Regions from separate parts of the Sodalis sp. RH14 genome, predicted to be linked through region 2. Evidence: predicted binding sites of a transcription regulator. Region 2 holds the regulator's gene; the other holds the start of a gene.
What was found. The regulator LexA, encoded in region 2, represses DNA repair genes until DNA is damaged. The targets are predictions, from matches to a motif close to TNCTGTATGTACATACAGNA.
Positions count from the first base shown of each region.

Region 1: sulA (SOS-induced cell division inhibitor SulA) is a predicted target of LexA. The motif match lies at 1,750-1,769, and genes of this name have one in related genera.

Region 1 covers NZ_CP178739.1:1,560,069-1,563,485, reverse strand. The annotation lists gene yccS (YccS family putative transporter) at 1-930, shown strand, start outside; gene ACL2XQ_RS06925 (TfoX/Sxy family DNA transformation protein) at 974-1,579, opposite strand; gene sulA (SOS-induced cell division inhibitor SulA) at 1,789-2,295, shown strand; gene ompA (porin OmpA) at 2,647-3,417, shown strand, end outside.
Region 2 covers NZ_CP178739.1:82,839-86,255, forward strand. The annotation lists gene plsB (glycerol-3-phosphate 1-O-acyltransferase PlsB) at 1-1,063, opposite strand, end outside; gene ACL2XQ_RS00375 (diacylglycerol kinase) at 1,189-1,557, shown strand; gene lexA (transcriptional repressor LexA) at 1,678-2,286, shown strand; gene ACL2XQ_RS00385 (CsbD family protein) at 2,692-2,901, shown strand; gene zur (zinc uptake transcriptional repressor Zur) at 3,123-3,417, opposite strand, start outside.

The sequences.
Region 1 (3,417 bases), 1.5 Mb from region 2:
CTGTGCGTCGGTTATGCCTTTATCCAGCTCAGCGGGATGCGTTACGGCTATTGGATCCTGCTGACCAGCCTGTTCGTCTGCCAACCCAACTACCAGGCGACGCGTCGCCGGCTGGCGTTAAGGATAATCGGCACGCTGGCGGGTATCCTTATCGGCCTGCCGATCCTCTATTTTGTCCCGTCCATCGAAGGTCAACTGATCCTGATCGTGGTCAGCGGTACGCTGTTTTTTGCCTTTCGCAACGTGCAATATGCCCAGGCGACCATGTTTATCACCCTGCTGGTGATGCTGTGTTTTAACCTGCTGGGCGAGGGATTCGATGTGGCGGTGCCGCGGGTGTTCGACACCTTTGTCGGCTGCGCCATCGCCTGGGCCGCGGTCAGCTTTATCTGGCCGGACTGGCGTTTTCGCCGCCTGCCGGTGGTGGTGAACAACAGCCTCGCGGCCAACTGCCGCTACCTTGACGCCATTCTGGTGCAGTATCATCAGGGCAGGGATAACCGCCTGGAATACCGCGTAGCGCGGCGGGATGCCCATAACCGCGACGCGGAGCTGGCCTCGGTGGTATCCAATATGGCGGCGGAGCCGAGAACCCGCAGCGAGCTGCTGGAGTCGGCGTTTCGCCTGTTGTGCCTGAATCACACCCTGCTGAGCTACATCTCGACGCTTGGCGCGCACCGGGAGCGCATTGTTGACCCGGCGCTGATGGCGGTGCTGGACGATGCCGTCTGTTATGTGGACGACGCGCTGCAATGCCAGGAGCATTTCGCGCAGCGGGTGGAACAGGAACGGGAACGGCTTATCGCGCGCATCCAGCGGCTGTTGCCGGACCCGGAAGCCAGGGAACAGCTGGTTTTGCAGCAAATCAGCCTGTTGCTTGATTTGCTGCCGGAACTGATTGAGCGTAAACAGCACATAGAAAAACAGTGACGGCGCCGCATGCCGCCGCCGGGCGGCATGCATTAACCGGCTGCTAGCGGCAGGGGAGCCGTGAAAACCAGTCCAGAAGCTCGCTGCGCTGGACCTGGGGCAACGCGGCATAGTGGCGCCCGGACAATGCCCCTTCCAGCGCGAGCAGCACGGTGACGCCCAGGTTCCGCTTGATTTTACGCAGTTTCAAATAGCTGCTTTTGGCGCCGTAATAGCGCAAGGCATCGATATCCCTGATACCGGCCTTCCATAACAGGCGCTCGATACCCTGCCCGATATTGGGCAAATCCTTTAACCGCAAGCTGGCCGCCTTGATGCGCGTTTCCTGCCTGGCCTCGTCGATGGCGCGGCGCGCCAGGTCCAGCAGCGTGTGTACGTCTTCCCACAGGCGTTCATCGACGTGATAATAGTTAAGCGCCACCGGCAGGCCCCGTTTGGTATAAATCAGCCGGCTCATTCCCTGCCCGAGGTAGATATGCTCGCTTTGCCGGGTGCCGCGCAGGTACAGTTCGCCGTCCAGAATCAGGCCGAACATGATTTTATCGGCGGCGATGCTGTACCCGCCGAACTGTGAACGGGTGGAAATATCACCCAAGGGAGAAAAGCAGTTTTTAGCCTGTGCAATGCGGCATTTATGTAGTACTTCCATGAACTTCTCCTTGTTGTGGACCGCGAGATTCCTTACTCAAAATTCGCAACAGCCCATAAAAATACGGTATTTTCCCAGCGGTTTTCAACTTAATCTCGGCGCGACGATCATTAAGTGGCAATTCTGCGAAGGTCATTAAATTTTTGATTGATTTTCGCGCCAAACCTCTATACTGTGTTTTTATACAGTGACACAGGGGCGGACACAAAATGCAGACTCAATACCATGCCAATTCTTCTCGGACGCAGCCAAGCCAGGGTGAACAGCCGATCGACAGCACGACGGCCCGTCCGGAGCAGGGTTTTATCAGCGAAGTGGTTTATTTCGAGGATCAGCCGGTTGTGGGGAATATTCTGTTGCCGTTGCTGCGTCTGCTGGGCACGCAGTCGCGCTGGCTGCTCTGGCTTACGTCGTCTCGCAGATTGAGCCGCCCCTGGCTTGAACAGTCGGGCCTGCCCCTGGAAAAAATGGTGCAGTTGCGCCATCGCACCGCGTTCGATACCGTCGCCGCCATGGAGAAAGCACTCTGGACGGGGAATTACAGCGTCATTTTGGGCTGGTTTCCGACGGAATTGACGGCGGATGAGAAAATTCGCCTGCGTGACGCAGCGCAGCATGGCGGCACTTATGGGTTCATCATGTACCCGCAAAATGAGGTTTGCCGGAAATCTGGACAGTTTTCAGGCTTAAAGATTCATTCTACTTTGTATCATTAAGTAAATTTAAGATTAATCTCATTAGGGGCGTCGCATCTTGTGATTTCCGCCCCTGTAACTCAGAACAATCCAGTATATACGCGGTTCCCCGCCCGCAACGGCGCCTAAAGCGATATCACTTTTTTCGTCCCTATCATCAATAAAGCCTATATGAAACGCTGTTTTTTATTAGCGGCTTACTACATCTTACTTGTAAGTTTCCTACTTCGTTGTAGACTTTAATTCGCCAGGGCTGCTCTATAACGCCTTTTAAGGGCGATGTACAAACCCAGAGCATGGACACTGGCAATGGAATATTTAAATTAGCTTTAAGAGCTCATTGCCTATTTGGATGATAACGAGGCGCAAAAAATGAAAAAGACAGCTATCGCACTTGCAGTGGCACTGGCGGGTTTCGCGACCGTAGCGCAAGCCGCTCCGAAAGACAACACCTGGTACACCGGTGGTAAACTGGGCTGGTCCCAGTATCACGATACCGGGTTCTACGGTAACGGTTATGACAGCCGCATCGGCAATGGCCCAACCCGCAACGATCAAATCGGCGCAGGTGCTTTTGTTGGTTACCAGGCTAACCCTTACTTAGGGTTTGAACTGGGTTATGACTGGCTGGGTCGTATGGCCTATAAAGGCAGCGTTGATAACGGTGCATTTAAAGCCCAGGGCATTCAGTTGACCACTAAACTGAGCTACCCGCTTAACGATGACCTGGATATCTATACCCGTCTGGGTGGTATGGTATGGCGTGCTGACTCCAAAGCTAACTATGCTAATGGAGCCGGTGGTCGTCTGAGCGACAACGACACTGGCGTTTCTCCGTTGGCGGCTGCAGGTCTTGAATACGCAGTAACCAAAAACTGGGCAACCCGTCTGGAATACCAGTGGACCAACAATATCGGTGATGCCGGTACCGTTGGCGCCCGTCCTGACAATGCTCTCGTGAGCGTAGGTGTTTCCTACCGTTTCGGTCAAGATGAAGTTGCCGCTCCTGCACCGGCTCCTGCCGCTGCACCGGCTCCTGTTGTCCAGACCAAACACTTTACCCTGCGTTCCGACGTGCTGTTCGGCTTCAACAAATCTCAGTTGAAACCTGAAGGCCAGCAGGCTCTGGATCAGCTGTATTCC
Region 2 (3,417 bases):
GGATAAAAAACGCGCCCAGCCGACGAAAAATCGGACCCGCCGGCCAGAAGTTCAGGTTAATGCCGGCGGCGATATGCGGCGGCACCAGCCCCTGATGATACAGGACATAGGACAGCAGCAGATAATCCATATGGCTGCGGTGACAGGGCACATAGACAATCTCATGGCCGTCCTCGGCCAGTTGCCGGACGCGTTCGGCATTGCGCACGTGCAGGCCCTGGTATAGCCGGTTCCAGGTCCAGCTTAATACCCGATCCGACAAGCGCACGGCTTCATAGGAAAAATCCGCCGCAATTTCTTCCATCAGCTCGATGGCGTTTTGCTGCGCTTTATCAGTCGAGATTTTTTTAGCGCGGGCTTCGTCCTCCACGGCTTTTTCAATCGCCTTGGACGCCAGCAGCTTATTGAATAAATCCTGGCGGACAGGCAGCCGCGGCCCCACAGCCACCAGGCGTTGGCGGGCAAAATGAATCATGGCGACGCGTGCCAGCTTCTGCGCGATGGTTTTATCGGTGCCATGCTCGGTCGCCATATAGCGCATGGACAGCGGACGGGAAAAACGCACAAAGCTGTCGCGCCCCAACCACAAGACGGCGATAAACTTCTGGAAACCATTGAGGAGGCGCAACTGGGGCGCCGGCTGGTTCTGCTGCGCTTCACGGCCGGGCGATCGTCCGAACATAACGGATACCGGCACCATCTGGACATCAAGCTGCGGATTATTGCGATGTAAATCCAGATAATCGTGAAACAGCTTCACGGATTCCAGTTTTTCGGAAAAATAGCGAAAAATACGGGGGCCATCGTGGATAAAGACGTAGCGCGGCAAGACGACGCCGTCGATCTCCAGCGGTATCAGCGGATCGGACAACCCCAGTTGCAGACATTGCGCGCGCAGGGTGAGCAGGTCCGTCTTGGAGTTATAGGGCAAAACATACATCATTGGCCGCAGCGGGTCCAAGCCGGCTTCTTGCCGGGGATTGGCGGGAATGGCTTTACTCCGCACCAGTAGCCTGAGCGGTAAATTCAACAACGTATAATAAATAGTACGCCAGCCTGACATATCTTCGTGAAGCCTCTTGTTAGCATTGCGCCACAAGAATACCAGAAACCGCGCGACAGATCTGTGGTGATGCGAACGAGAAGAAACGGTAATATAGGCACAATTTTTCTTTAGCGCGCAAAATTATGGCAAACCAAACCAACGGACTTCGGCGCATCTTTAACGCCATGGGCTATTCCATAAAAGGATATCGCGCCGCCTGGCGGCATGAAGCCGCTTTTCGCCAGGAAGTGGTGGTTGCCGTGGTGGCGATTGCCCTTGCCTGTTACCTGGAGCCAGAACCCGTGGCGCGGATTTTATTGATCGGTTCGGTATGGCTGGTGCTGATCGTTGAGATCGTGAATAGTGCTATTGAAGCGGTGGTGGATCGCATCGGGCCGGAGCTGCATCCACTTTCTGGCCGGGCGAAGGACCTGGGCTCGGCGGCGGTGACCCTGGCCATTGTTTTGGCGCTGTTCGTGTGGATAACGCTGTTATGGCGGTATATTCCTTAAAATGGCCGGCGCGGCCGGTCGTCGGCAGGGTTTTATCACATTTTGCAACGCTTGTGGTTTTCAATTGCTGCGGACCTGTATATACTCACAGAAAGACTGTATAAACAAACAGGGGACGGAATGAAAGCATTAACCGCCAGACAACAAGAGGTATTTGACCTCATCCGCGATCATCTTGCGCAAACCGGCATGCCGCCGACCCGGGCGGAAATCGCGCATCGTCTGGGATTTAAATCCCCTAACGCCGCCGAAGAGCACCTTAAGGCGCTGGCGCGCAAGGGCGCCATTGAAATCGTTTCCGGCGCCTCGCGCGGCATCCGGTTATTGATAGAAGAAGAAACCGGCCTGCCGCTGATCGGCCGCGTGGCCGCCGGAGAACCCCTGCTGGCCGAACAGCATATCGAAAGCCATTACCAGATCGATCCCGATCTGTTTAAGCCCCACGCGGATTTCCTGCTGCGTGTCAGCGGCATGTCCATGAAGGATATCGGCATCATGGACGGCGATCTGCTGGCGGTGCATAAAACCCAGGATGCCCATAATGGTCAGGTCGTGGTGGCGCGAATCAATGACGAGGTCACGGTAAAACGCCTGAAAAGACACGGTAACATCGTTGAGTTGCTACCGGAAAACAGCGAGTTTTCGCCCATCATTGTCGATTTGCGCGAGCAGGAAATGTCCATCGAAGGTTTAGCGGTCGGCGTTATCCGCAACGGCAACTGGATTTAACTCACGGTGCTCCATGGCATCCTGAATATCCCTTATCCCGCGTCAGCGAGAATTTTATGGCGGATAACCGGCGACGCGGAATGCGGGTTCGCCGCCATAAAAGTGCCGCGGCGCGTCCGCTGCCGCTAGCGGTATTTATATTTAGTTACAATTAGCGGTGTACGGGCTGATACCTTCTACCTACTGTTTTATTTCACCTTATAGCCCATACGGCGTTTATAACCCTGCCAATATGGTCTAATCATCTGCTGAATAAACCTTATGCCAAATCCCCTGCTATACTTTAGACATAGGGTTAACTTATGACATGCAGGTTTTGGGACGCAATACGTGTCCTCGCTATGCGCTAACAAAACCTGGAGTGGCAGATGTTGACTGAGAAACCGATAACCAAGGAGAACTCCGATGAACAAAGATGAAGCCAGCGGTAATTGGAAACAGTTCAAAGGTAAAATGAAAGAACAATGGGGTAAGCTTACTGACGATGATCTGACGGTAGTTGAAGGTAAACGCGATCAGTTAATCGGTAAGATCCAGGAACGTTACGGTTACGGCAAAGAAGCCGCGGAAACGGAAGTAAAGGACTGGGAAACACGTAACAAATATCGTTGGTAATGATTTTTGGAAATCATGACTAATGCATATTCACTGTGCGGTTATGGCTTCCTTAAGTGTTCCTACCCAAAGGTACAAGGACGTACCACCTATTTTATATGATCCTATCAGCATTCCCCTGTTTTGCCGCCTCTCCAATGTATTAACCAAACGCGTTATCTCACTTCAGCCATAATAAACGTCATTTGCTCCCGGGTTCTTGTAAAAGCCAAAATGGGACGCTAGCGTTTCTTTATCGCTACGCTATGATCGTGTCCGCAGTCCTGGGGATTGTCACAAGCTTGCACTTCGGCGCATAAGGTACAAAATCCGTGTGCCTCGACGACATTATGGCGCATGGCGAAACCCGTGGCTTGCGCCATTTTTTGCAAAATATCTTCAATGCCTTCGGTTGATTGTTCAGTCACCTGGCCGCAGCGATCGCAGATAAAGAAGGCGGAGGTGTGACTGGGCTGCTCAAAATGGTGGCAAAGAACAAAGCTGTTAGTGGATTCCACTCTATGGATAAAACCTTGT